DNA from 2 places in the Stenotrophomonas sp. 78350_Sma genome. Region 1 is predicted to be linked to the other one. Evidence: riboswitches for the same ligand, from Rfam matches in the RefSeq annotation. Region 1 holds a riboswitch; the other holds the start of a gene.

The links. A riboswitch is a leader RNA that binds a small molecule or an ion and turns the genes downstream of it on or off. The one in region 1 is predicted to bind glycine.
Region 2: it holds a riboswitch for glycine, as region 1 does, so the genes downstream of both, ACZK4H_RS19380 (trimeric intracellular cation channel family protein) here and gcvP (aminomethyl-transferring glycine dehydrogenase) in region 1, are expected to answer to the same signal.

What each region holds. Positions count from the first base shown of each region.
Region 1 covers NZ_CM151182.1:3,457,457-3,471,819, reverse strand. Annotated here, with positions in the region: gene ACZK4H_RS16180 (methyl-accepting chemotaxis protein) at 1-985, shown strand, start outside; gene ACZK4H_RS16175 (hypothetical protein) at 1,072-1,359, opposite strand; gene ACZK4H_RS16170 (alpha/beta fold hydrolase domain-containing protein) at 1,492-2,193, shown strand; gene ACZK4H_RS16165 (hypothetical protein) at 2,203-2,619, opposite strand; gene ACZK4H_RS16160 (helix-turn-helix transcriptional regulator) at 2,726-3,448, shown strand; gene ACZK4H_RS16155 (amino acid permease) at 3,531-4,898, shown strand; gene ACZK4H_RS16150 (VOC family protein) at 5,003-5,413, shown strand; gene gcvP (aminomethyl-transferring glycine dehydrogenase) at 5,472-8,339, opposite strand; glycine riboswitch at 8,402-8,504, opposite strand; gene ACZK4H_RS16140 (multidrug effflux MFS transporter) at 8,804-10,030, shown strand; gene ACZK4H_RS16135 (siderophore-interacting protein) at 10,172-11,068, shown strand; gene ACZK4H_RS16130 (hypothetical protein) at 11,138-11,530, shown strand; gene ACZK4H_RS16125 (M2 family metallopeptidase) at 11,650-13,614, opposite strand; gene ACZK4H_RS16120 (phosphoethanolamine transferase) at 14,230-14,363, opposite strand, start outside.
Region 2 covers NZ_CM151182.1:4,202,208-4,216,570, forward strand. Annotated here, with positions in the region: gene ACZK4H_RS19340 (NYN domain-containing protein) at 1-702, opposite strand, end outside; gene ACZK4H_RS19345 (NAD(P)/FAD-dependent oxidoreductase) at 826-2,106, shown strand; gene ACZK4H_RS19350 (hypothetical protein) at 2,176-2,964, shown strand; gene ACZK4H_RS19355 (XVIPCD domain-containing protein) at 2,961-4,601, shown strand; gene ACZK4H_RS19360 (hypothetical protein) at 4,593-5,030, opposite strand; gene ACZK4H_RS19365 (nuclear transport factor 2 family protein) at 5,034-5,465, opposite strand; gene ACZK4H_RS19370 (hypothetical protein) at 5,534-5,950, opposite strand; gene ACZK4H_RS19375 (GIY-YIG nuclease family protein) at 6,093-6,368, opposite strand; glycine riboswitch at 6,409-6,498, shown strand; glycine riboswitch at 6,512-6,615, shown strand; gene ACZK4H_RS19380 (trimeric intracellular cation channel family protein) at 6,700-7,317, shown strand; gene ACZK4H_RS19385 (MdtA/MuxA family multidrug efflux RND transporter periplasmic adaptor subunit) at 7,603-8,769, shown strand; gene ACZK4H_RS19390 (multidrug efflux RND transporter permease subunit) at 8,766-11,843, shown strand; gene ACZK4H_RS19395 (efflux RND transporter permease subunit) at 11,840-14,363, shown strand, end outside.

The DNA of each region.
Region 1 (14,363 bases):
GTTCAAGGCGATGGTCGAGCACCTCAACGGCATGATGGCCAGTTCGCAGGCCAGCATCGCCGATGTCTCCGATGTGCTGCGTGCAATCTCGCACGGTGATCTGACCGCGCGCATGGACGGCGAGTATGACGGCGTGTTCGCGCGCATGCGTGACGACGCCAACACCACCACCGCGCAGCTGACCGGCATCGTGCGGGGCATCCAGGTGGCCGCCGACAGCATCAACAACGCGGCGCAGGAACTGGCCGCCGGCAACAACGACCTGTCGCGCCGCACCGAGCAGCAGGCCGCAAATCTGGAAGAAGCGGCCGCATCGATGGAGGAACTGACCTCCACCGTGCGCCAGAATGCCGAGCTGGCCCGCCAGGCCGACAGCGAAGCGCATGCGGCCGGTGCCGCCGTGCGCGAGACCGAGCAGGCGATGGCACAGATGGCCTCGGTGATGGGTGAGATCGATCAGTCCTCGGCACGCATTTCGGAGATCTCCACGGTGATCGACGGCATCGCGTTCCAGACCAACATCCTGGCGCTGAACGCTGCGGTTGAAGCTGCGCGTGCCGGTGAGCAGGGGCGTGGCTTTGCCGTGGTCGCCAGCGAAGTGCGCACGCTCGCGCAGCGCGCCGGCGTCGCCGCCAAGGAGATCAAGGAGCTGATCGAAGACGCAGCGGCCAAGGTGAAGAGTGGCCTGGCGGTGACCGTTGAATCGGAAGCCGCGATCGCGCGCGTGGCCCAGGCAAGTTCGCGCACGACCCAGCTGATGAGCGACATCGCTGCGGCGAGCAAGGAGCAGGCCGCCGGTATCGAGCAGGTCAACCAGGTGGTGGTGCAGATGGATCAGGTGACCCAGCAGAACGCCGCACTGGTGGAGGAAGCCACCGCTGCCAGCCGCGCGCTGGAAGAGCAGGCGCATGCACTGACCACGTCGGTGGCGGTGTTCAAGGTGGAAGGCGCAGCGGCTTCGGCCGTGACGCGTCGTGCAGCCTGAGCAGGCTGCTGACCCCGTGACAGAAATGCGGCCGCCCTGGGCGGCCGCATTTCCGTTGCCTGCCCAGACAGGCGGACGCAGCGCCGTCATTGTTCAAGGACACTGCCGAGCATGGCCCCCACGGCATACAGCACGGCCAGGGTAGGGGGCATCACCAGAAGGTAGACGGTCGTCCAGGTCTTTCCGGAAAGCCATCCCCCCATGCCGATGACGTCGAGTGCTGCGGTCTGCAGCATCACTGACAGCTGCATGAGGATGTAGGCGCTCTTGGGATCGCTGTTGGCCTGGGCATCGAGCACCAGCCAGGCGGTCAGCGCGAGATAGAGTGTGCATATGGCAATGCCGGTCCAGCTGAGCCAGCGTGGCTTGCGCATGCCGTCTTGTCCGTTCCGTCGGGACCATCAGCGTAGCGCCGCGTGCGCTGCCGTGCACTTCCTTGTGCCCAGTCAATGAGTGAAGCTGCAGGCAGGGAGTCGTGCGAAGAGACCTGAAGGGTGATCAATGTGATGAATGCCGCGATGTTGCAAGTCGTGATGCTGCCAGGCCTGGATGGCACCGGCCTGCTGTCGGCACACTTCGTGGAGGCGATGCAGGCGCGGGGCATCCAGATGCAGGTGCTGCCGATGCCCGCGCGGGGGCCACAGGACTACACCACGTTGGCGTCGATCCTGCGCCCGCAGCTTCCGGCATCTCCTTTTGTGCTGCTGGCCGAATCGTTCGCCGGGCCACTGGCCATCGAACTGGCGGTGGCCGGGCTGCCTGGATTGCATGGGTTGGTACTGAGTACGACCTTTGCACGGCGACCGGTGCCGCTGCCTGCGGCGAGCGCACGGATACTGGCTCCGGCGTGGCCGTTGCCACCACTCGCGTTGATGGCCCGGTTGCTGCTGGGGCAGTGGCGGACGCGCGCGAACCTGCGTGAGCTGGGCCTGGCAATCATGCAGGTGCCGGCCGCAACCCTGCGCCAACGTGCTGCGACGACGCTGCAGGTGGACGTTCGTGCACTGCTGCCGGAACTCGTGTTGCCGACGCTATGCCTGCATGCCCGGCAGGACCGCCTGCTGTGGCCGCCCAGTGTGGCCGAGCTGCAGGCACTGTTGCCCGATGCCCGCCATGTGTCGCTGGAGGGACCACATCTGCTGCTGCAGGCCCGCGCTGATGCAGCGGCAGCCGAAGTTGCCGCGTGGGTGCGGGCGCTGCCACCCTGAACGCTGCTCTCAGCCGCGGGCGCGGGTACGTGCCGCTTTCTTCGCCGCCACCTTGCGCACGGTCTTCTTTGCCGCACGGGTCTTCGCTGCCTTCTTCGCGGCAGCACTACGCGAGGCGGGAGTGCTGGCCTTCTTGGCCACCGTCTTCCTTGTTGCCTTCTTCGTGGCTGTCTTGCGGGCCGGTGCCTTCTTCGCCGTCGTTGTCTTCGCAGCGGCCTTGCTGGCGGCCTTTTTCGCTGGTGCCTTCTTCGCTACCTTGCGACCACTGCCACTGCGCTTGCCGCCACCATCCTGCTTGTTCACGGTGGCCCAGGCGATGCGTTCGGCGGTGCTTTCGCTGGCACCGCGCTCGCGCTCGCTGTCCTCGATGTGCTCGGCCTGGCGCTTCTGCTTTTCGGTATAGGCGGACTTGTCACCGCGGGGCATGGCCGGTCTCCGGTAGGAACCGGCCCCACGGTGGGCCTGGCAGCGTTAAGCGCAAGTCCCGCAAGGGTGATCGCACCGGCAAGGGCGCCTCGGCTATGCTTGCCCCATGCGAGTCGAGCCCGCCGACATCGAAGCCCTGTTCGACGCCATCCCGGATGTGCTGTTCTTCATCAAGGATCTTCAGGGGCGCTACACCCACGTCAACCAGACCATGCTGCGGCGGCTGGGCCTGCGCGCGCGCAAGGACGTGATCGGGCGCACGGCGGCCGAAATCTACCCGACCGGCCTCAGTGCGGACTACGTCGATCAGGACGCCCGCGTGCTGTCCGGTGAGGTGATCGAGAACCTGATGGAGCTGCACCTGTTCGCCAACCGCGAACCGGGCTGGTGCCTGACCTGCAAGCGCCCGCTGGTGGTCGATGGGGCCATCGAGGGGCTGATCGGCATTTCCCGCGACCTTGGCCAGAAGGACAGCCTGGGTACCCAGTACGAACAGCTGCGGCTGGCACTGGCCCACCTCAACGCGCACTACGCCGAGAACGTGCGCATGCAGACCCTGCTGGACATCACCGGCTTTTCGCTGTCCAAGCTGGAGCGCAGCTTCCGCAAGGTGTTCCAGATGACCCCGCAGCAGGTGCTGACCCGGCTGCGGATCCAGATGGCCATGCACCTGCTGCACGGTGACGAGAGCATCGCCAGCATCGGCCAGGCCTGTGGTTTCAGCGACCAGAGCGCCTTCACCCGCAAGTTCAAGGCTGAAACCGGTTTCTCGCCGCGCGCCTACCGCGCCCGTATCGGCGGCAACGTCGGCGAGCCCGCACTGGCCTGAGCCGCCTGCTGCGCTGTGCCTATCCCCGCGGGCATGGGACAGGGTAAGGTGTCGCCCCTGTAGCCCGCCGCCAGCCCCGCCGATGCCCAACTCGATTCCGACCGCTTCGCCGTCCCGCCTCGGACATTCGCTCAAGCCCCGCCAGCTGATCATGATGGGCCTGGGCAGCGCCATCGGCGCCGGCCTGTTCCTCGGCTCGGGCGTGGGTGTGCAGGCGGCCGGTCCGGCGGTGCTGGTGTCGTATCTGGTCGCCGGCGCGCTGGTGATCATCGTGATGAACGCACTGGGCGAAATGGCGGCGGCCAAACCGACCAGTGGCGCGTTCTCGGTCTATGCCGCCGATGCCATGGGCGCCACCGCCGGTGCCACCGTCGGCTGGTTGTGGTGGGTGCAGCTGGTGATCGTGATCGCCGCCGAGGCGGTGGGAGCGGCCGGGCTGCTGGCCACGGTCTGGCCAGCAGTACCTGTACCGATGGCGGCGCTGGCCTTCATGCTGTTCTTCACCGCGATCAACCTGCTCGGGGTGAAGAACTTCGGCGAGTTCGAATTCTGGTTCGCCATCCTCAAGGTGGCGGCGATCCTGGCCTTCATCGCCATCGGCGTGGCGCTGCTGATGGGCTGGCTGCCGCAGGTGACCTCGCCGGGCCTGAGCAACTTCACCGAGCATGGTGGCTTCGCACCGAAGGGCCTGGCCGGTATTGGCGCTGCACTGCTGGTTGTCGTTTTTGCCTTCGGTGGCACCGAGATCGTCGCCGTTGCGGCGGCAGAGACTGAAGATCCGGAGCGCAGCATCGCCCGTGCCATCCGCACCGTGGCGTGGCGCATCCTGGTGTTCTACATCGGCTCGCTGAGCGTGATCATCGCCGTCGTGCCGTGGACCAGCGAAGCGTTGAAGTCGCCGTTCGCCGCCGTGCTGGACATTGCGCGTATTCCTGGCGCCGGCACCGCCATCACCCTGATTGCGGTGATCGCGCTGCTGTCGGCACTCAATGCCAACCTCTACGGCGCCTCGCGCATGATGTATTCACTGGCGCAGCGCCGCGAAGCGCCGGCGGTGCTGGGCTGGACCGATCCGCGCCAGGTGCCGGTGATTGCCGTGCTGGCCAGCGTGCTGTTCGGTTTCGCCGCCACGGTGATGGAACTGCTGTTCCCGGACCGGGTGCTGCCGGTGCTGCTGAACATCGTCGGTTCCACCTGCCTGCTGGTGTGGACGCTGTCGCTGGTCTCGCAACTGGTGTTGCGCCGCCGCGCGGATCGCCTGGGTACCCGGCTGCCGTTCCGCATGGCGGGCTTCCCGTGGCTGACCTGCTGCGCGCTGGCGATCCTGGCGCTGATCTTCGGCCTGCTGCTGAGCGAGTCGCACACCCGCCTGCAGTTCCTGTCGATGGTGGCGCTGACCGCCACGATCGCCGCCGGCAGCGCCATCGCGCGGCGCATGCGCGAGGCGTGACTGAAGCTGCCGGCCAGCGGCCGGCACTACCACGGGGGCTGCACATCCGCCGTGCCATCCTGATCGTGTGGGCCCGTCATCGGCCCGTCGACCGGGAGTACCGCATGCTGCGCAGTCGCCCCTTCCTGATGTTCACCGGCCAGGCCGAGGCCGCCCTGGCCCTGTACGCCGAGGCCTTCGCCGATTTCCGCCTGCTGGCAATGCAGCGCCATCCGGACGGCGCCGGTGCCGGCGTGCCCGGGCAGGTCCGACAGGCCATCTTCCTGCTCGGTGGCACCCACTACCTGTGCTTTGACAGCCTGGACGTGCACGATTTCACCTTCAGCCCGTCGATCTCGCTGTTCGTCGAGTGCTCCGGCGCCGAGCAGTTCGAGCGCGCCGCGCGCGTGCTGGGCGAGGGCGGCCACTGGCTGATGCCGGTGGGCGACTATGACTTCAGCAACCGCTACGGCTGGGTGCAGGATCGCTTCGGCGTGTCGTGGCAGTTGAGCCTGGGGCAGATGCCGGACCCGTGATGCACAATGAGAACGGCCCGCTTGCGCGGGCCGTTCTCTTTACCGATGCCGCGAGGAATCAAGCCTCGACTTCATCATCCTTGTAGGCATCGACCGGGATGCAGGCACACATCACGTTCTTGTCGCCGTACACGTTGTCGACGCGTGCCACCGGCGGCCAGTACTTGCTCTGCTTCAGGCTGGCCAGCGGGAAGGCAGCCAGTTCGCGCGGGTAGGCGTGGGTCCACTCGCTGGCGGTCACCGCGGTGGCGGTGTGCGGCGCGTTCTTCAGCGGGTTGTCCTCGCGGTCCAGGCGGCCGTCTTCGATCGCGGTGATCTCCTCGCGGATCTGGATCATCGCGTCGATGAAGCGGTCCAGCTCGTGCAGCGATTCGCTCTCGGTCGGTTCGACCATCAGCGTGCCGGCCACCGGGAAGCTCAGGGTCGGGGCGTGGAAGCCGAAGTCGATCAGGCGCTTGGCGACGTCCTCGGCGCCGATGCCGCTGGTCTTCTCCAGCGGGCGTACGTCGAGGATGCACTCGTGTGCCACCAGGCCGTTGCGGCCGGTGTACAGGGTCTTGAAGTGCGGGGCCAGGCGCTTGGCGATGTAGTTGGCGTTGAGCTGCGCGACCTGGGTGGCCTTGCGCAGGCCTTCGCGGCCCATCATCGCGATGTACATCCAGCTGATCGGCAGGATCGAGGCGCTGCCGAAGCTGGCGGCGCTGACCATGCCGACCGGGCCGTTGTCACCCAGCTTGCCCGGCAGGAACGGGGCCAGGTGCTCCTTGACCGCGCACGGGCCGACGCCCGGGCCGCCGCCGCCGTGCGGGATGCAGAAGGTCTTGTGCAGGTTCAGGTGCGAAACGTCCGAACCCCATTTGCCGGGCTTGGCCACGCCGACCAGGGCGTTCATGTTGGCGCCGTCGGTGTACACCTGGCCGCCGTGCTGGTGGATGATCTCGCAGATCTCGACCACCTCTTCCTCGAACACGCCGTGCGTGGACGGGTAGGTCATCATGATCGCGGCCAGGCGGTCGCTGTACTTCTCGGCGTTGAGGCGGATGTCTTCCACATCGACGTTGCCGTTGGCATCGGTCTTGGTGACCACCACCTTCATGCCGCACATCTGCGCCGAGGCCGGGTTGGTGCCGTGCGCCGAATCCGGGATCAGGCAGATGTCGCGGTGGCCTTCGCCGCGCGAGCGGTGGTAGGCGCGGATCGCCAGCAGGCCGGCGTACTCGCCCTGTGCGCCGGAGTTCGGCTGCAGGCTGACCGCGTCGTAGCCGGTGCATTCGACCAGCATCGCTTCCAGCGTGTCGATCAGTTCCTTGTAGCCCAGCGCCTGGTCGGCCGGCACCAGCGGGTGGATCTGCGAGAACTCCGGCCAGGTCACCGGGATCATCTCGGCGGTGGCGTTGAGCTTCATGGTGCACGAACCCAGCGGGATCATCGTGCGGTCCATCGCCAGGTCCTTGTCGGCCAGCGAACGCAGGTAACGCAGCAGTTCGTGCTCGCTGTGGTGGGTGTTGAACACCGGGTGGGTCAGGAACGCGGACTGGCGCAGCAGGCCGGCCGGCAGCGCGTCGGCGGTGCTGGCATCCAGCGCGTCGACGTCCAGCGAGGCACCGAACACCGCAGCCACGGCGACGATGTCGGCGCGGGTGGTGGTCTCGTCCAGACTGATGCCGACCGAGTCGCTGTCGATCGCGCGCAGGTTGTAACCGGCGGCGCGTGCCTTGGCATGGATTTCATCGGCATGCACGCCGGTGACGTGCAGGGTGTCGAAGAAGTCGCCACCGACCTGCACGCCGGCATTGCGCAGCGCTGCGGCCAGGATCGAGGCCAGTCGATGGGTGCGGCGGGCAATGCGGGTCAGGCCTTCCGGGCCGTGGTAAACGGCGTACATCGAGGCCATCACCGCCAGCAGCACCTGCGCGGTACAGATGTTGGAGGTGGCCTTCTCGCGGCGGATGTGCTGTTCGCGGGTCTGCAGGGTCAGGCGGTAGGCCGGGTTGCCCTGGGCATCGATCGAAACGCCGATCAGGCGGCCTGGCATCGAGCGCTTGTAGGCGTCACGGCAGGCCATGAAGGCGGCGTGCGGGCCACCGAAGCCGAACGGCACGCCGAAACGCTGGCTGTTGCCGACCACGATGTCCGCGCCCCATTCGCCCGGGGCAGCCAGCAGGGTCAGGGCCAGCAGGTCGGTGGCCACGGCCACCAGGCCGCCGCGTGCGTGCACGGCATCGACCAGCGCCTTGTAGTCGCCGACCTGGCCGAAGGTGTCCGGATACTGCAGCAGCAGGCCGAAGGCTTCTGCTTCCAGCGCTTCGGCCGGGGTGCCGACGCGCAGCACGATGCCCATGGGCTCGGCGCGGGTACGCAGCAGTTCCAGGGTCTGCGGGTGCACGGCGTCGTGCACGAAGAAGGTGTCCGACTTCGACTTGGCCGAACGCTTGGCCAGGGTCATCGCTTCGGCGGCGGCGGTGGCTTCGTCCAGCAGCGAGGCGTTGGCGATTTCCATGCCGGTCAGGTCGGCGCACAGGGTCTGGAAGTTGATCAGCGCTTCCATGCGGCCCTGCGAGATTTCCGCCTGGTACGGGGTGTAGGCGGTGTACCACGCCGGGTTTTCCAGGATGTTGCGCAGGATCACGTTCGGCGTGTGGGTACCGTAGTAACCCTGGCCGATGAAGCTGCGCAGCACGGTGTTCTTGTCGGCGATCGCACGGATCTTCGCCAGTGCCTGCACTTCGGTCATCGACTCCGGCAGTGCCAGCGGTGCCGGCGACTTGATCTTGGCCGGCACGATGGCGTCGGTCATCGCATCCAGCGACGCGTGGCCGACGACGTCGAGCATCTGCGCGATCTCGGCGTCGTTGGGGCCGATGTGGCGCTCGACGAACGCGTTGTGGTGCTCGAGCTCACGCAGGGAAGGGGTGTTCTGGGACATGGCGAAGGATCCGTCAGGAAAGGGCACACGCACGGGCACAAGCCGCCGGTCGGCGGTCTGCGGGGCGCCCCTCTGTCCTTTTGCCTGAGAGTTTAAAAGCGCGGCGGACCGCAGCTTCGTGCCCCTTCGGCGCCGGATCGAACCGGTCTCTCCAGAGTTGTGTTACGGGTGGTATCGGGCCTGAGCGATTACGGGCGTTGCGCCTTCGGCAGCGGTGTTCCGCTTCTCCCACCGTGTTGCCCGCCGATTATAGCCCGTTGCGGGCGCGGCGGCCGCCTTCGGTCCTGGAGGCCGCGCCTGAATGGCCGATGGCCCGTCCGTGCGTTTTGTGCACTGCTGCATGGCATCAGGCGCAATCCCCACCTATGATGGGCGGATACCCGAATTCATCTGGCGCCGTCCCTGCTGCAGGGGACCGGCGCCCGCCGTGCGTGCCGCGCATGGCCCTGCCGGACGCCTTTCCCATGACCGCCGCTGTTGCTCCCTCCACCCGCCGCATGGCCCTGCTGCTCGCCGGCCTGGCCATGTTCGGTCCGTTCTCGATCGACACCATCTTCCCGGCGTTCCCGCAGCTGGCCCAGCGCCTGGCGGTGGACGAAGTGGCGGTGCAGCAGACCATCAGTGTGTACCTGCTGTTCTACGGTCTGATGAGCCTGGCGCACGGCCCGCTGTCCGATGCCTGGGGCCGCAAGCGGGTGATCCTGGGCGGCCTGGTGGTGTTCGTCGGCGCCTCGGTCGGCTGTGCGCTGTCCACCGACCTGACCACGCTGCTGGCGTTCCGCGCGCTGCAGGGCCTGTCTGCGGGTGTCGGCATGATTGTCGGCCGCGCGGTGATCCGCGACCTGTACCACGGCCACGATGCGCAGCGGCTGATGAGCCAGGTGTCGATGCTGTTCGGCATCGCTCCGGCGATCGCACCGATCATCGGCGGCTGGATCCTGCTCAGTGGCGCCGGCTGGCCGCTGATCTTCTGGTTCCTGGTGGTGTTCGGGCTGGTGCTGCTGGCGGCCACCGCGCGCTTCCTGCCGGAAACCCATCCGGTCGAGGCACGGGTACCGCTGTCGCCGCGCGTGCTGCTGCGTGACTATGTGCGCATCGGCTTCAACCCGCGCTTCCTGCGCCTGGCGCTGGCTGGCAGCATCGGTTTCGGCGGCATCTTCCTGTACATCTCCTCGGCACCGGTGTTCGTGATGCAGCACCTGCATCTGGGCGAGGGCGGCTTCGCCTGGCTGTTCATTCCCACCATCGGCGGCATGACCACCGGCTCGTTCCTGTCCGGGCGCATGGCCGGGCACACCACGCCCACACGCCAGGTCGCCATCGGTTTCAGCCTGTGCGCGCTGTCGGCGCTGCTGAATGTCGGCTACGTGGCGCTGTCGCCGCAGTTCGTGCTGCCGTGGGCGGTGCTGCCGATCTTCCTGGGCGGCATGGGCATGTCGCTGATCTTCCCGATCCTGGCCCTGGCGGTGCTGGACATGTACCCGCACCAGCGTGGCCTGGCATCGTCCCTGCAGGCCTTCGTGCAGCTGATGATCAGCACGGTGGTGGCTGGCGTGGTGTCGCCGCTGCTCAGTGCCAGCCCGCTGCACCTGGCACTGGGCCAGGCTGCATTCTTCGGCGCCGGATTCGTGTTCTGGTACTGGGAGCACCAGCGCGAGCGCGCGGCGCAGGCAGTCTGCACGGGCCATTGAGCAGTGCGCAGGGGTAGGGCGGGCCGCGCTGTCTCCAACGCTTGCGGCCAGGAACGACCGGACTAGGCTGGGGACTCCAGCCAGCCGGTGCGTGGATGCACGACAGCCAGCCGATCCGATGTCGTTGCATGAGGTTCCCCCATGGCTGCGCAGCAGACCTATCGCCTGTTCGAGGTGGCGCTGAAGGAGCGCCGCGTTCTTTCCCCTTCCCTTGACCGCATGGTGTTCACCGGTGCCGACGTGGCACGGATGAAGACCGAAGGCCCGGACCAGCGCATCAAGGTGTTCTTCCCCTTGCCCGGCCAGGACGTGCCGCAGGTCCCCAGCGGTGAAGACTGGTATCCACGCTATCGCGCGCTGCCGGACGACCAGCGCCCGCCGATGCGCACCTACACCATCCGCCAGCTGCGTGCCGAGCAGGGCGAGGTCGACGTTGATTTCGTGCTGCATGGCGAAACCGGGCCGGCCTCGCGCTGGGCCATCCGCGCGCGGCCGGGCGACCGCGTAGTGCTGCTGGCCCCCGATGCGGACTGTGCCGACAGCAGCGAAGGCTGGGAATGGAAGCCGCCGGCGGGTGTCGGCCAGGTGCTGCTGGTGGCGGATGAAACCGCGCTACCGGCGGTAGCCGGCATTCTCGAGGAACTGGCCGCGCTGGCCGATCCGCCACGCACGCTGGCGCTGCTGGAGGTCGCCCAGGCCGGGGATGCGGTGCCGTTGAAGGCCCCGGACACGGCCGAGCTGGTCTGGCTGCCACGCGGGCAGGCGGCCTACGGACAGCCTCTGTTGCAGGCGGTGCAGGCGCGCCTGGCAGCGGCCTCGAGCGTGGCCGCAGGCGACGAGCTGGAAGAGATCGACATTGACGCGCAGATCCTGTGGGAGCAGGCCGATGCCAGCGTGGCCGGGCCGCTGTATGCCTGGGTGGCAGGCGAGGCGGGGTCGGTGATGGCGGTCCGTCGCCATCTGGTCCGCGACTGCGGGCTGGACCGCCGCGCGATCACCTTCATGGGCTACTGGCGGCACGGCAAAGTGCTGGACTGAGGGGTGTGAAGCGGTGCTGCGGGCGGGGTGCGCTATCCTTGCGCCCCCCTTTCGCAGCGGTACCGCACCATGTCCACCAGCTCCAAGACCCGCCGCGACCAGCGCCGTCGCCAGGAAAAGCAGGCCGCCAACAAGGCCGCTGCCCAGGCCTCGCCGGTGGAGCCGCATGCGGAACTGCGCGATGCGCAGCGCACCCTGCTGGCCGGTGTCGTGCGCCGCGACGGCGAATGGGTGCTGGGCATGGATGGCCGCATTGCCGGCCACAGCGAAAGCGCCGCACAGGTGCTGGCGCTGATCATGCAGGCCGGTGAGCTGCACGAACGCAATGGCACGCCGGTGCGCCTGATGTACTCCGACGCGCTGCGCGATGCCGCACAGGCCGAAGCCAGGGAGAAGGGCCAGACCTTCGAGGAATTCAAGGCCGAGTTGGCCGCTGCGATGGCGGCCAAGAAGAACAGCTGATCGCTGTTGCGGTAGAGCCGGCCGCTGGCCGGCTGCCAGACGCATTTCCACCGTGCAGTTGCCGGCCAGCGGCCGGCACTACCGGAAAGGGGCGGATCCTCGCGGACCCGCCCCTTCTTTCATTTTGCCGCCGGGGCCGCGTTGGCCTGCCAGCCGCACATCTGGCCTTCGTTCTGCTGCTTCAGCCACTCGTTGACCGGCGTGAAGTACTCGATCATCGGGCCGGCATCGAGCTTGTCGGTACCGGTCAGCTCCTTCAACGTGGCCTGCCACGGCTGGCTGGCACCCTTGCTCAGCATCGCCCAGTACTTCTGGCCGGCTTCCTTGTTGCCGTAGAAGGTGCACTCATGCAGCGGGCCCTTGTAGCCCGACGCGTCGCACAGGCCCTTGTAGAACTGGAACTGCAGGATGCGCGCCAGGAAGTAGCGGGTGTAGGGGGTGTTGCCCGGCACGTGGTACTTCGCGCCCGGGTCGAAGAACTCTTCACCACGGGTGCTGGCCGGGGCCACGCCCTGGTACTTGGCCTTCAGGTCCCACCACGCCTTGTTGTAGTTGTCGGCGGTGATCGAACCGTCGAATACGCCCCAGCGCCAACGGTCGATCATCAGGCCGAACGGCAGGAACGACACACCGGACAGCGCCATGCGCATCTGGTTGTTGATGACCGCCTCGCGGCTCTCGGTCGGCGCGTCGACCAGGCCGATCGAGCTGAGGTACTTGGGTGTCATCGCCAGCACGATGGTGTCGCCGATCGCTTCATGGAAGCCATCGTTGGCACCGCCCTGGAACAGCGGCGGCAGCGGGTTGTAGGCCAGGTCGTAATAGATGTGGCCCAGCTCGTGGTAGATGGTGGTGAAGTTTTCTTCGTTCGGCTTGATGCACATCTTGGTGCGCACGTCGCCTTCCATGTTCATGTCCCAGGCGCTGGCGTGGCAGACCACGTCGCGGTCATCGGGCTTGATGAACTGGGTTTTTTCCCAGTACGACTGCGGCAGCGACGGCATGCCCAGCGACACGTAGAAGTCCTGCGCGCGCTCGGTCATCTGCTTGGCGGTACGCAGTTCGGCCTCGCGCTGCGCCTTGTACTGGGCAGCCACGTTGGCGTCCTTGCCGGCCTTGGCCAGCGCCGCGCTCAGGTTGGTCTGGTACTGCTTTTCCAGTGCCGCGGTGATGTCCAGGCTGCCAGCGCCCGGGTAGGGTTCCAGCTGGTCCCACAGGTTCGACCAGTCCTGCTGCCACATGTTGCCGAGCAGGTGCGCGGCGATCAGGCCATTGCCCACTTCTGCCTTGTCCTTGCCATAGGTCTTGTCCAGCTTGCCGCGTGCGTAGCAGTGCAGCTGCTCGTACATCGGCTTGACCTGTTCCCACAGGCGATCGGTTTCAGGGCCGATCTGCTCCGGCGGCATGTCGTAGCCGCTGCGCCACATCTGGCCGGCATCGGTGAAGCCCATGCCCTTGGCGCCTTCGTTCACCAGGCCGACGAACTTCTGGTAGTCGCCGCGCATGCTCTTGGTGGTGCTGTGCCAGCCCTGCCAGGCGTCGAGCTGCTTGTCGTAATCGCGGCTGCGTGCCAGCACCTGCTCCAGCTCGCCCAGCTGGCGGCAGGAGTTGGGATCGTTGGCATCGGTGCAGTACTTGCCGGCACCGTAGCTGCCTTCCATGCGGGTGGCGATCTGGGTCAGCTCGGCCAGCTTGGCCGGGTCGCGTGGCGCCGGCATCGAAGACATCAGTTTCAGCAGGTGGATCGCGCGCTTGCTGTCTTCGCTCATCGGCTTGCCGTCGAACTTGGCGGCCTGTTCGATCCAGCTGTTGAGCTGGGTCAGCGAGCGCTCGTTGGCCTTGGCCGCGATGCGTTCCGAATCACTGTTGATGTAGGTGGAGGACAGCCACTGCGCCGAGGTCATCTCCGGGTAGGCGGCCTTGAATTCGGCATTGATGCGGGCCACGAACTGGTCGGCGGTTTCGCCGGCCGGGGCGCTGCTGCTGGCGGTATCGGTGCCTGGGGTGGGTTCCTTCTTGCAGGCGGCCAGGGCCAGCGTGGCGGCGGCGATAGCCGAGGCCAGCAGGAGATGACGGTGTTTCACGGGCGGTCCTTGGGTGGTGAACGACGGCCGAAGGCTAGTGGGCAGCCGCTGCCACCGCAAGTGGCGGAAGTCGGCCGGGCGGCGCCCGGCACCCGCAGAGGCTTTCGAGCAACGGCAACGTCAACTTCAAAAGCGGGGATTCCGTGGTTTGGCGGGGCGGTGTGGGCTTGCAGGACACGCCGCAACCCGTCCACGGGGGCTCGATGGCGCCATCCATGGCGCCAACGGTCCTGCAAGCCCACACCGCCCCACCTCTCACAGATCGTGGCGGCTGTTGGTAGGTGTCGACCTTGGTCGACACATCTGTCAGATATCGAATGAGTCATCCACGCATGGCGTGGATCTACTGTGTCGACCAAGGTCGACACCCACCAGGGCAATACGTCGTTCCGACAGATCGCGGAAATCTGTCGAAGGCGGGGTGGGTCCGGTTGCGGGGGCGTGAGCCGCATGGATGCGGCGACCGAGCTTACATGGACGTACTTGCAGCGTCCCCCTCAACCGGACCCACCCCGCCAACCCACGGAATGCCAGCTTTTGCTGTTGCTGTCGAGGCTGCCGGCCAGCGGCCGGCACTACCGCGGGTGCAGGGCTGCAAGCCCTGCCGAACAACCCTCAACCTTCGCAGTTGGCGAACACGTCGCGGTCGCGCTCGTACAGCGAGGTTTTCACCTGCATCAGGCCCAACACCGACGGGAACAGGTTGTCGTGGTCGGTATACGCCGCCGAACGCTTGCGCACGCACTGCA
Region 2 (14,363 bases), 740 kb from region 1:
CAGCAGATCGCTGAGTTTGCCGTAGCCGTAGTTGCGCGGGTCGAACGACGCCTGGTTGCCGATCTGGCTGCCGACCGGGCCGAGGTGCGACCAGCCATCCTCGCCCTCGGCCGCGGACACCGCGCGGCGCAGCATCTTCACCAGCCGCGTGTCGCTGCGCATTTCCGCACCGCTCTTGCGCGGGCGCGCATCGTCGTTGGCCACCGGCTCGCTCGATGCCTGTTCGCTCGATGCCTGTTCGGTATCCGGCACGCTGGCATGGGTCTGGCCCAGCGCTTCCAGGTAGGTGAATTTCGAGCACGCATTGACGAAGGGTTCCGGCGTCTTCTTCTCGCCGAAGCCATAGACCTTCACGCCATCGGTCAGCAGGCGCATCACCATCGGGGTGAAGTCGGCATCGCTGGACACGATGGCGAAACCATCGAGGTTGCGCGCGTACAGCAGGTCCATGGCATCGATCACCATCGCCATGTCCGAGGCATTCTTGCCCTTGCTGTAGGCGAACTGCTGGATCGGGCGGATCGCATATTCGTGCAGCACCGCTTCCCAGCCTTTCAACCGCGGGCTTTTCCAGTTGCCATAGGCGCGGCGCACGTTGGCCACGCCGTAGCGGGCGACTTCGGCCAGGACCTCGTCGATCTTCGAGGCCGGCGCGTTGTCGGCGTCGATCAACAGGGCGATGCGCTTTTCCGGTTCGCTCATGGACTCCTCGCGGGCGGTTGCCTGAACCCGAGTATCGCCGATCCACGCGGGCGCTGACGTGACAGGCGGTCGCCGTGAGAAGATGCCAGGCGCTTCCCCCAATGCCCCCACTGGAGTGAGTCGATGAGTCGTGAGCGCGTTCCCCACCTGGTCGTTGTCGGCGGCGGTTTTGCCGGACTCTGGGCCACCCGTGCCCTGGCCCGCGAGCGCATGCGCATCACCCTGGTCGACCGCCGCAACCATCATCTGTTCCAGCCGCTGTTGTACCAGGTGGCCACCGCGGGCCTGTCCGCGCCGGATATCGCCGCACCGCTGCGCCACATCCTCGGCCACCAGCGCAATGTGGAAGTCCGCCTGGGCGAAGTGGTGGCCATCGACAAGCAGGCCCGGCAGATCCGCATGGCCGATGGCAGCACGCTGGACTACGACAGCCTGCTGCTGGCCACCGGCGCCACCCACGCCTACTTCGGCAACGACCAATGGGCCGATGATGCGCCCGGCCTGAAGACGCTGGACGATGCCATCGCGCTGCGCCGCAAGCTGCTGCTGGCCTTCGAACGTGCCGAGGCCGAACCGGACCCGGCAAAGAAAGCGGCGTGGCTGAGCTTTGCCATCGTTGGCGGTGGACCCACCGGCGTCGAACTGGCCGGCACCCTGGCCGAAATCGCGCGGCATACGCTGCGCAATGAATTCCGCCACATCGACCCGGCCAGCGCCAAGGTGCGGCTGGTCGAAGCAGGCCCACGCGTGCTGTCCTCGTTCCCGGAAGTACTTTCGTTGAAGGCGCGCCGGCAGCTGGAAAAGCTCGGCGTGGAAGTGCTGACCGGTACCCCGGTGAGCGACATCGACAGCCAGGGTTTCAAGCTCGGCGATCAGTTCGTGCCGGCACGCACCGTGGTCTGGGCCGCCGGCGTTGCCGCTTCACCGCTGGCGCGCACGCTGGAGGTGCCGCTGGACCGCGCCGGACGCGTGCAGGTGCAACCGGACCTGACCCTGCCCGGTCATCCCGAGCTGTTCGTGGCCGGCGACCTGGCCGCGCTGAACCAGGCCAACGGCAAGCCGGTACCCGGTGTGGCGCCCGCGGCCAAGCAGATGGGCAAGTACGTGGCCGAGGTCATCCGCGCACGCCTGCACGGCAAGCCCGAACCCGGTCCGTTCAAGTACGCCGACTACGGCAATCTGGCCACCATCGGCCGCATGGCCGCCATCGTGCACCTGGGCAGACTGCAGCTGTCGGGCATCCTGGCCTGGTGGTTCTGGCTGGCCGCGCACGTGTTCTTCCTGATCGGTTTCCGCAACCGCATCGTGGTACTGCTGAACTGGGCCGTGGCGTACTGGAGCTACCAGCGCAGTGCGCGCATCATCTTCGGCGATGACCAGGACGACCGGCGGCCGAGGCGCTAGGTCCCGGGCCCCGGTGGCCTTCACGCACGGGCTGCTAGCGTAAGCCGGTCGCTCATGGAATGAAGCCGCATGGATCTGCTGAAATGGTTGCCCGCCCTGGTCGCAGCCGCCCTGCTCTCGGGCTGTCCTGCGGGGCAGTCGCAGGCGGAAGTCTCCGCCCCCTCGCCAGCGCCCTCTCCGCGCCTGTCACCCGGTACCTACTCGACCGAGCGAGGATGGGGACAGCTGCTGCTGCAGGCACGCCCTGGCAGCACGTCGCTGCAGTTCCATCTGGAGACTGAATCCTCCGGCGCCGGATGCAGCCTGGCGGGCACGCTCGGCGACGATCTGCAGTCCGTCGCGGTGGATCCCGCACCCGGCGCAGCGCAATGCCTGCTCACGATGCAACCTACCGCCCAGGGCATCGAGGTCGGTACGCGCACGGCCGATGCCTGCGCCGCCTACTGCGGCAGCAACGGTGGGTTCAAGGGCCACTACCTTGCGGTGAGCGACCGTTGCATGACGGACAACGTTGCCGCCGCGTTGCGCCAGGCGGCTGCAAAGACCGCGCCGTATTCCGCCGCCGGCACCGCCAGCACGCTGGAAGCGCTCCAGGCATCCTGCGCGGATACGCTTCCATTGAGCACGATCGCCGACATCAGGCTGGCGATCGCTTCGGCCCAGCATGACGCGGGAAACAACGCGGCCTGCCAGGCCGCACTGTCGCCCTATGCCGAAGACGCCGCGCGCAGCGATGACGAACTTGCAGACGGGATGTCACCGGCTGCAGCGGACGAGTACGTCGGCCTCATCGCATCCGTGCGCGAAGCGCTGAAGATGTGTGGACGCACCGCCAACGGCAAGGAGAACAGCCCATGAGCACCGCACCGCAGGATCGTCCGCAGCTCAGCGATGCGCAGCTGCGCACACTGGCCTACTTCGCCATCGGCGTGGCCTCCGAGGGCAGCAACGCCGGCCGCAACGTGGCCTACCAGCTGTCCTTTGCCGGCAACATCAGCGGCAATGTCATGACGCCGGTGGGCAACAGTGGTTTTTCCATCGGCACGCTGCAGACCGATCTGGGCCAGCACCCGGAGGTGGCGACCCAGCTGGTGGACGCCTATCAGCGCTGGGCGCGCCAGCAGCAGCCCTCGCTGGAGCTTGATGCACGCCAGCGGCAGCAGACGGTTTCCGACCTGCAGCGCGATGGCGACGGCATCAGGGCACAGAATGGGCGCGCATTGGATGGGACCGTCCGCGGACATCTGAACACCTTCCTTGCATCCAGCGACGGCGTTGCGTTCGTGCATGCACACGATGTCAGCCAGGTCGACCGACTGCTCCGCCACGGCGATGGCCGCCGGGATCCTGGCGGCGCGATGCAGCAGCTGCGCGGCACGGACCTGTACCAGCATGCGTCGCTGGATGACCAGGCCAAGCTTGCCACCATGCTGATGAAGCTGGAGAACCAGGCAGGGTTGAGCCGCTATCCTGGCGTTCTGCGGTCGATTGCCAGCGGCGATCTGGCCAGCGTGGATGACGTCAAGACACGGATCGACGGCATGCTTCCCAACCGCGTCGTACGCGGCAGGGAACAGCCGGACTACCTGGAAAGCGGCGTGGAGCACGCCCTGAAGGGCACCGAGGTCTTCAACCGGTTGCGAGCCGCAGGGCCAGGCAATCCGATGCGCGATGTGTTCGCCGGTGTCTCCGCCGACCCGCTGGCCAGCCCGGTGGCGCTGGCTGCCGATCGCGCACACCCCGAGGCCCTGCATCGCTACGAAGTGGTCAAGACCCTGTTCCTGCAGAACACCGAGGCACCGGCCTACCTCGATGCCCTGCAGCACGGGCGCTCACATGCCTGGGGCCGCCCGCAGGCGGCCGGCAACTCGCCGGCCACCGCCGGCCTGTACGCCTCCGGCGATGATCTGGTGATCTGGAACCGGGACGGTCGCGGCCACGCTTTCATCGATGGCCAGTGGTCCACCGTGCCGCGTGCGGAACTGCATCGCCAGCAGAATGCCGACGGCTCCATCGACCTCAACCGCGCCCCGCGCAACGGGATGCCCGAACAGCTGCTGCACGTCGAACCCGCACAACAGGAGCGACGGCGTGCCGCGCTTTCCGACCCGCTGCTGCAACAGGCCGAGGAGGCGGTGCGGCGCCTGGAAGACAGCCGGGCCCAGCCTTTCGGCGAAAACGCGCAACGCCTTGCAGCCAGCTCGACCTGCCTGGCCCGCGAGGCCGGGCTGACACGCATCGACCATGTCGTGCTGGGCGCCTCGCCTTCGCAGGATGGCAGGGCGGAAACGCTCTTCGTCGTGCAGGGCGATCCGTCCGACCCGGCCCATCTCAGGGCACAGATGCCGGCCGCGCAGGCATTTGCCACCCCCGTGGACACGTCATTGGCGCAGTTGCAGACGATGAATGACGCACACCGACAGACCGATGCGCGCTCCCGGCAGGAGGAGCTGGATCACCAGAGCACCCTGTCCCAGCAGGCCCGGTCAGTCTGATCCGCGCCCATGCAACGGTCGGGGCGGGCAGTACCCTTCGGCTCGCGCCGTGCCGGCGATCTGCCGTGACGACCAGTGCCGGGTGATCCAGATGGTCAGTGCTGCCGAGCTCAGGTGCCAGCGCAGCATGCTGTGGCGTGGATGGTGGCCGAGGTGGACGCGTGCGATCCAGGAGGCTTCGAGCTCGACATCCGGCACGTTCACCTTCGTATTCACCCCCACGTGGCGCGCCGTGAATCGCCATGGATCCATCGGTACGTGGTGGGCATAGGTCGCAGCACCACACGCGCCGCCGCTCCGCGCGGAATCGACGGGTTGCGGCCGGCCCCCGGTCGCGACCAATCCCAGCGGATACAGCAGGCCCGGCAGCAGGGCCAGGAAGGTCAACAGCAGAAACAGCGCGATCCACGCCCGGCCCGCCGCACGCATCGGTCACTGCGCCTTCGGCTTCGGGTACCACAACGCGTTGACGATGACCCAGCGCTGCTCGAAGCGCCCCATGTGGAAGTAGTCGACGAACCACGGTGTTTCCAGCCGCACCGAGGCAGCGTTGCCGGTCACATCCAGTACGGTGCAGCGGCGGTCCCATTGCTCCTTCGGGGTCTTCAGCGCGCCCTGCTTCGTCAGTGAGACCAGTTCTTCCTTGGACATCCGGCGCAGTCCAAGGCGCTCATCGGGTGTATCACCGAGGACCGCGCGCTTGGCCAGGTCCGGGTGCAGGGACCGGGCGACGCGCTGTGGGTCCGCCTCCAGCTGGCCGTCGACGTAGTCATGGCAGGTGGCTTCGATGGCCGCGATGGTGGCCGGGTCGGCGGCGGGGCTTGTGGCTGCGGAAAGGGCGAACAGCAGGGCGATCGTGGACATCCGGGTCTCCGGCGCTGAGGGCTGGGCGATCATGGCACGTGCAAGCCGCATCCAGGCATGGCGTGGATCTACGGCATCAGGCGCATTTCGTCGGTGCCCAGCTGCATGTACATGAACGCAGCGGCTTCTTCAGACATGGGCTGCCCCTGCGGGAAGCTGTCCAACCAGACGGTGATGCGCGCATGGCGCCCCGCCAGCGCATCCGCCAATGCCTGCTTTTCCGCGTCAGTGGCACGCTCCTGCATTTCGTTGCGAAGCATGTCATCGCCGATCCCCCACTTTTCCGCGAACGGGATCAGATCGACCAGATCGGGAGGGACCCGGTCACGACGCAGGTGGATCGGTTCGGGTGTGCTCGGGCCGTACGCGGCCAGCTCAGCGGCGGTGCCGATCTGCCCATGCTGCAGTGGCGGTGGCGACGGTGCCTGGGTGCAGGCCAGAAGGGCCACGCAGGCAGTCAACAGCAGTATCCCGCGGTTCTTCATCGGACGGATCCATGTGTCGATGGGTGTGGCGATCATGGCACGTGCAAGCCGCATTCAGGCATGGCGTGGACCTACCGTAGAGCCGAGCCCATGCCCGGGTCCTGCAACGGGCAGACGGAACAGCAGCCGAGCGCGGGCTCGGCTACAGAAGTCCAGCGTCCAGGGCCTGCAGCCACGCCAGCTTGCGTTCGCGCGGCTGCTGCTTGAGTTGCCATTCGGCGCGCGAGGCGGCGGAACGGTCCGGGTATTCGCGCACGGCCAGCACGCGCAGTGGCGGCCGCGACCGTGTGTAGCGCGCGCCCTTGCCCGCCTGGTGGGCGGCGAAGCGTGCGTCCACGTCGGTGCTGATACCTGCGTAATAGCTGCCATCGCGGCATTCGAGCAGGTACAGGAACCACGGGCGGGGGGACGGGGCCATGCCGGGATTATGCCGTGCTGCACTGCAGCGGATATACTGGCGGCCGAATGCAGGAGAGAGGCGCCGCGCTGGCGCCCGCCGAAGGCGCAGGCTCCCATGATCGCTCAGGCCGGTGGGCTGGAATCCCACCAACCATGCATTCGACTCGCCGAGCTGGAGAGAGGTCACCGGGCATGCCCGGGACGATCCGCCGAAGGGGCACGCGGCCCACGCCGCTGAACTCTCAGGCAAAAGGACAGCGGGAGCGGCACCGGTCATCGTCATCCCGTCATTGCGCAGGCAGTGGCGGTAGTCGCGCATGGCCGGCCCCACCGCGCCCGGAGCCTGCCCCATGCTGCTGTCCATCATCTACCTGATCGCCATTTCCGCTGAAGCCATGACCGGCGCGCTGTCCGCCGGCCGCCGCCGCATGGACCTTTTCGGCGTGGTCATGATCGCCTGCGTCACCGCCCTTGGTGGTGGTTCGCTGCGCGACATCCTGCTCGGCCACTACCCGCTGGGCTGGGTGAAGCATCCCGAGTACCTGGGCTTCACCGTGTGCGCGGCGCTGATCGCTACCTGGGTGGCGCGCTGGATGCACCACTTCCGCCGCACCTTCCTGGTGCTGGACGGGCTGGGCCTGATCGCCTTCACCCTGATCGGCTGCTCGATCGCACGCGAGGCCGGCCATGCCACGCCCATCGTACTGATTGCCGGCATGCTGACCGGTGCGTTCGGTGGCGTGCTCCGCGACATCCTCTGCAACGAAGTACCGCTGATCTTCCAGAAGGAGCTGTACGCGATCATCGCGCTGCTGACCGGCGCGGCGTACCTGTTGCTGCTGCACTGGGGCGTGGCCGACGCCACCGCGATCCTGTGCTGCCTCGGCGGCGGCTTCGCCCTGCGCCTGCTGGCGATCCACTACCGCTGGGAAATGCCGAAGTTCGTCTATCACGACGAAGTGCATTGATGGTTTGACGGTCGTGCCGGCCGCTGGCCGGCAACACTGCATACGCCCGCAGATTCCAGCAGGTTGCCGGCCAGCGGCCGGCACCACCGATTGCGTTGCATGACCAAGGTCACGCGGCGACGGTTCGCGTAAACCGCTACCATTGACACCCCGTCGCACGCGCGACGGCATCCAGCCACGCCGCGCCCGCGGCCCCGCCAGACACTCCCTCCCCGCTGCCCGTGGTGCCCGTGAACGCGCCGACGGGCCCGCATGTCCCTGCGCGCGCAGGGCGCAGGATGCCCCATGTCTGTCGCCGAAAATTCCCGCTTCCGCCGTGCCCGCTCGTTGTGGGCGGTGCTGGCCCTTGCCCTCGTCGCCGTTCTGGCGTGGTGGCTGTGGCCCCGGAACGACGCCGGCAGCCGCGACGATGCACCGGGCAAGACGGTGCCGGTACGCGTGGCGCGCGCCAGTGCCGAGCCGCTGGTGCTGCGCCTGAAGGCGGTCGGTACGGTCACCCCGCTGCACAGCGTGGTGGTGCGCAGCCGCGTGGATGGCGAACTGCTGCGCCTGCACTTCCAGGAAGGGCAGCAGGTGAACGCCGGCGACCTGCTGGCGCAGATCGACCCACGCCCGTATGAAGTGAAGCTGGCGCAGGCCCAGGGCACCCAGCAGCAGAACCTGGCCGAGCTGGAAAACGCCGAACGGCAGCTGCAGCGCTACCGCGAACTGCAGAAGCAGAACTACGTGTCCGGGCAGGAACTGAGCGACCAGCAGAGCAAGGTGCGCCAGCTGCAGGGCCGCCGGCTCAGCGACCAGGCGTCTGTTGATGAAGCACGCCTGCAGCTGCAGTACACCCGCATCACCGCGCCGGTCAGTGGCCGCGTCGGGCTGCGGCGGTTGGACGTGGGCAACCTGGTACGCGCCAGCGATGCCGAAGGCCTGGTGACGCTGGCGCAGACTGCGCCGATCAGCGTGCTGTTCACCGTGCCCGAACCCGAGCTGCCTGCACTGCTCGATGCCGTGCAGGCGCAACCGTCGCTGGCGGTGGAAACCTGGGACCGCGAAGAACGCCGGCAGCTGGCGCGCGGCTCGCTGTCCAGCCTCGACAACCGCATCGATACCACCACCGGCACGCTGAAGCTGCGTGCGCACTTCGACAACCACGATCTGGCGCTGTTCCCCAACCAGTTCGTCAACGTACGCCTGCAGCTGGGCGAGCAGCCCGCCCTGCTGATTCCCGATGCCGCCGTACAGTTCGGCAGCCAGGGCAACTACGTGCATGTCGTCGGCAAGGACAACACGGCGCAGCGGCGCGTGGTAGTGCTCGGCCCTGCCGATGACGGCCGCGTGGCCGTGCGTTCGGGCTTGGCCGCAGGTGACCAGGTGGTGATCGAAGGCATCGACGGACTGGAAGACGGCACGGCGGTGGAGATCATCGCCGGGGAGGCCGCGACCAAGGCCGGCGCATGAACCTCTCGCGTCCGTTCATCCTCAGGCCTGTCGCCACCACGCTGCTGATGGTGGCGCTGCTGCTGTCCGGCGTGCTGGCCTATCGCCTGCTGCCGGTGGCTGCACTGCCACAGGTCGACTACCCGATCATCCAGATCACCACGCTGTACCCCGGTGCCAGCCCGGAACTGACCACACGCACGATCACTGCGCCACTGGAGCGCCAGCTCGGGCAGATTCCCGGCCTGAAGCAGTTGTCGTCGACCAGTTCCGGCGGTGCGTCGGTGATCACCCTGCAGTTCGGACTGAAGGTGTCGCTGGGCGTAGCCGAACAGGACGTGCAGGCCGCGATCAACGCCGCCGGTAGCTTCCTGCCCGGCGACCTGCCCGTGCCGCCGGTCTACCGCAAGGTCAATCCGGCCGATACGCCGATCCTGACCCTGGCGGTGACCTCGCAGGGCCTGTCGCTGCCGCAGGTGCATGACCTGGTGGATACGCGCATCGCGCAGCGCCTGGCGCAGCTGCCCGGTGTCGGCCTGGTCAGCCTGGCCGGTGGCCAGCGCCCTGCCGTGCGTATCCAGGTCAATCCGGCGGCACTGGCCGCCAACGGCCTGGGCATGGACCACATCCGCACCGCCATCGCCGCGGCCAACGTCAACCTGCCCAAAGGCAGTTTCGATGGCCCGATCCGCGCGGTGATGCTCGATGCCAACGACCAGATGCGCAGCGTGGATGAGTACCGTGCCCTGGTACTGGCCTGGCGCGACGGTGCGCCGCTGCGGCTGGGCGACGTGGCCACCATCACCGATGGCGCCGAGAACCGCCAGTTGGCCGCCTGGAGCGGCACCATGCCGGCAGTGCTGGTGAACATCCAGCGCCAGCCCGGTGCAAACGTGATCGCCGTGGTCGAGCAGGTGCGCGCGTTGCTGCCACAGCTGCAGGCCACGCTGCCGGCCGGCGTGCAGATGAACGTGCTGAGCGACCGCACCGAATCGATCCGCGCGTCGGTGCGCGGCGTGCAGAAGGAACTGGTGCTGGCCATCGGCCTGGTGGTGTTGGTCACGTGGGTATTCCTGCGCAACCTGCCGGCCACACTCATTCCCAGCGTCGCGGTACCGCTGTCGCTGATCGGTACCTTCGCAGTGATGCTGCTGGCCGGCTATTCACTCAACAACCTCACGCTGATGGCGCTGACCATCGCTACCGGCTTCGTGGTGGACGACGCCATCGTGATGCTGGAGAACATTGCCCGCCATCTGGAAGAAGGTGAAAGCCCGCGCGAAGCCGCGCTGAAGGGGGCGGCCGAGATCGGCTTCACCCTGGTGTCGCTGACCGTTTCACTGATCGCGGTGCTGATCCCGCTGCTGTTCATGGCCGACCTGGTGGGCGCGCTGTTCCATGAATTCGCGGTGACACTGGCGGTAGCCATCGGCATCTCGCTGCTGGTCTCGCTGACGCTGACGCCGATGCTGTGCGCGCGGTTCCTGAAGCCGCACGCGAAGACCGCGCATGCGCCCGATGTGTTCGACCGCATCATCGCCCTCTACGACCGACAACTGCGCTGGGTGCTGCAGCGCCAGCCGCTGATGCTGCTGGCCACCGTTGCCACGCTGGCACTCACCGTGGCGCTGTACTTCGCCGTGCCCAAGGGCTTCTTCCCGGTGCAGGATGCCGGCCTGGTGCAGGGCATCAGCGAAGCGCCGCAGGCCATCTCGTTCCAGGCCATGCGCGAGCGCCAGCAGGCGCTGGCCGCCACCATCGAAGCGGACCCGGCGGTGGCCAGCGTGTCCTCGTACATCGGCGTGGACGGCAACAACGCCACGCTCAATACCGGACGCCTGCTGATCGAACTGAAACCGCATGGCGACCGCGATGGCGCCGCCGTGGTGATGGAACGGCTGCAGCAGCGCGTATCGAAGATTCCCGGCATCACCCTGTACCTGCAGCCGGTGCAGGAGCTGGGCATCGAAGACCGCATCAGCCGCACCCAGTACCAGTTCACCCTGACCACGCCGGATCTTGAAGCACTGGAGCGCTGGACCCCGGAGCTGCTGCAGGCGCTGCGCCAGCAACCGGCGCTGCGTGATGTCGCCAGCGATCTGCAGATGCAGGGACGGCAGGCACGGGTGAACATCGACCGTGATGCCGCGGCGCGTCTGGGCGTAAGCGTCGAAGCCGTGGCCGATGCGCTGTACGACGCCTACGGGCAGCGTCAGATCTCCACCATCTTCACCCAGGCCAGCCAGTACCGCGTGGTGTTGGAGGCCGACCCATCGCGGCAGCCGGGACCGGAAGCCATCAGTGGCCTGCGTGTGCGCAGCAGCAGCGGGCAGACCGTGCCGCTGGGTGCGGTGGCACGCGTGGATCTGGGCCCGACCGCCCTGCTGCGCAACCATGTCGGCCAGTTCCCGGCGGCCACGCTGTCATTCAATCTGGCCCCGGGCGCATCGCTGGGCGAAGCGGTGGAGGCTGTGCACGCCGCACGCGCACACGTGGATCTGCCGCAGAGCATCGAGCTGCGCCTGCAGGGTGCCGCAGCGGCGTTCAGCAGTTCGCTGTCGTCCACACTGTGGCTGATCCTGGCTGCAGTGGTGGTGATGTACATCGTGCTGGGCGTGCTCTACGAGAGCTTCATCCATCCGGTCACCATCCTCTCCACCCTGCCTTCGGCAACGGTCGGCGCGCTGGCCGCGTTGTGGGTGAGCGGACGCAGCCTGGACCTGATCGCGGTGATCGGCATCGTGCTGCTGATCGGCCTGGTGAAGAAGAACGCGATCATGATGATCGACTTCGCGCTGGACGCGCAGCGCACACGCGGCATGACGCCACGCGAGGCAATCCACCAGGCGGCACTGCTGCGCTTCCGGCCGATCCTGATGACCACGCTGGCCGCACTGTTTGGCGCGGTGCCGCTGATGCTGGCCAGTGGTTCCGGTGCCGAACTGCGGCAACCGTTGGGCTGGGTGATGGTGGGCGGATTGCTGGTCAGCCAGGTACTGACCCTGTTCACCACGCCGGTGATCTACCTCGCCTTCGACCGCCTGCAGCGCGGCCACGCGGCAGCAACCACCGTCGCTGAAGAGGCCAGCGCGTGACCCCTGTGGAGCGCCTGGCGCAGGCCTGCGTGCAGCGGCCGGTGGCCACGATCCTGTTGGCGGTTGCGCTGGTGCTGGCAGGCCTGCTGGCGCTGCGGCTGCTGCCCGTGGCACCGCTGCCACAGGTGGACTACCCGGCCATCGAAGTCAGTGCCAGCCTGCCCGGTGCCTCGCCCGAGTCGATGGCGGCCACCGTGGCCACGCCGCTCGAACGTGCGCTCGGCAGCCTGCCCGGCATCTCGCGCATCGACTCGGCCAGCACCCAGGGCCAGACCCAGATCGAACTGAAGTTCGTGCTCGGCCGCGATATCGATGAAGCCGCACGTGAAGTGCAGGCCGCGATCAACCTTGCACGTGGGCAGCTGCCCAGTGGCATGCCGGGCATGCCGCAGTACCGTAAGGTGAACCCTTCGCAGGCACCGATCCTGGCATTGGCACTGACCTCGGACACCTTGTCGCCCGGGCAGCTGTACGACCTGGCCTCCACCGTGCTGGCGCAGAAACTGTCGCAGGTACCGGGCGTGGGCGAAGTCCAGGTCGGTGGCAGCGCACTGCCGGCGGTACGCGTGTCATTGGATCCAAACGCGCTGAACCATGCTGGATTGGCACTGGAGGACGTGGCGCGGGCCATCGCACGTGCCAATGCGGTGCGCCCGCTGGGCGCGGTGGGGGACGCGCGCCAGCAATGGCAGCTGGAGGCACCGCTGCAGCTGCGCCAAGCCACCCAGTACCGCGAACTGGCGTTGAAGGTCAGCGACGACCGCACGCTGCGACTGGGCGATGTCGCCGCCGTCGCCGATGGCGTGGAGGACCGCTACGCCAGCGGCTTCCACAACGACCGCCCCGCCGTGCTGCTGATCGTCAGCCGCCAGCCCAATGCCAACATCATCGCCACCGTCGATGCCATCCAGGCGCAGCTGCCACAGTTGCATGCACTGCTGCCCTCCAGCGTTGACATGCGCCTGGTGATGGACCGCTCGCCGGTGATCCGCGCCACGCTGCAGGAAGCGGAGATGACGCTGGTTCTGGCCATCGTACTGGTGGTGCTGGTGGTGCTGGGCTTCCTCGGCCACTGGCGTGCGGCGCTGGTGCCCAGCGTGGCGATACCGGTGGTGCTGTTCGGTACGCTGGCGCTGATCGCGCTGATGGGATTCTCGCTCAACACGCTCTCGCTGATGGCCCTGATCGTGGCCGCCGTGCTGGTGGTGGACGATGCCATCGTGGTGCTGGAGAACATCGCCCGCCATCGCGAACTCGGGGCGGACCGCTGGCAGGCTGCGGTACGGGGTGCGTCGGAAGTCGGTGCCACGCTTCTGTCGATGAACATTGCACTGGCCGTGGTGTTCGTCTCCATCCTGTTCCTGGATGACTTCGTCGAACGCCTGTTCCGCGAATTCTCGCTGACCCTGGTAGCGGCGATGGCGGTCTCCGTGCTGGTCGCGTTGAGCCTGGTACCGATGCTGTGCGCGCGATTGTTTATCGATCCCGGGCAGCAGCCATCACGCTGGCAGCGCGGCAGCAATGCGCTGTTCGAACGTGTGCGCGGCGCTTACCTGCGCACCCTGCAGGCCAGCCTGCGCCGGTTGCGCTGGCCGTTGCTGGCCTTCGTTGCGGTCATCGCGCTCAACGCCTGGCTGTTCCAGCAGGTGCCCAAGGGCATCGTGCCCAAGCAGGACACTGCACAGCTGCGTGGTTTCGCCCGCGGTGACGACGGCCTGTCATTCCAGGCCATGCAGCCGAAGATCGACGCGTACCGGAAACTGCTGCTGTCCGACCCGGCCATCGAGGACATCATCGGCTACATCGGCGGCAGCAACGGCGTGAACAACGCCTTCATCATGATCAAGATGAAGCCGCTGGCCGAGCGCAAAGTCTCCAGCCAGCAGGTGATCGACCGCCTGCGCGCGCGGCTGCCCAAGCTGCCCGGCGGCAATCTCTATCTGTGGGTGGACCAGGACATCCGCCTGGAAGGCGCCGGCAGCAGCGGCAAGTACGAGTTCCAGTTGCTTTCAGCCGATACCACGCCCCTGCGCGAATGGGCACCGAAGGTGGCTGCCGCCCTGCGTGGCCTGCCCGAACTGGTGGACGTGGAAGCACAGGGCGAAGCAGGCATGCGCCAGGTGGTGCTGGACATCGATCGCGAGGCGGCCGCGCGGCATGGCGTGGACCTGCGCACCGTCGCCAGCATGCTCAACAACTCCTTCAGCCAGCGCCAGGTGGCCACGCTGTACGACAGCCTCAACCAGTACCGCGTGGTGATGGAGCTGGACCCGAAGCACACCCAGCACCCCGGCACGCTGGCGCAGCTGCAGGTGATCGACGGCAACGGCCAGCGCATTCCGCTGTCGAGCATCGCCAGCTGGCGCTATGGCATGGCACCGGACCGGGTGTATCACAGCGAACAGTTCGCCTCGATCTGGATCGAGTTCGCGCTGGCACCTGGCGTGGGGCTGGAACAGGCCACGCAGGCGATCGATGGTGCGATGTCGAAACTGATGCTGCCACGTTCGGTGCAGGGCA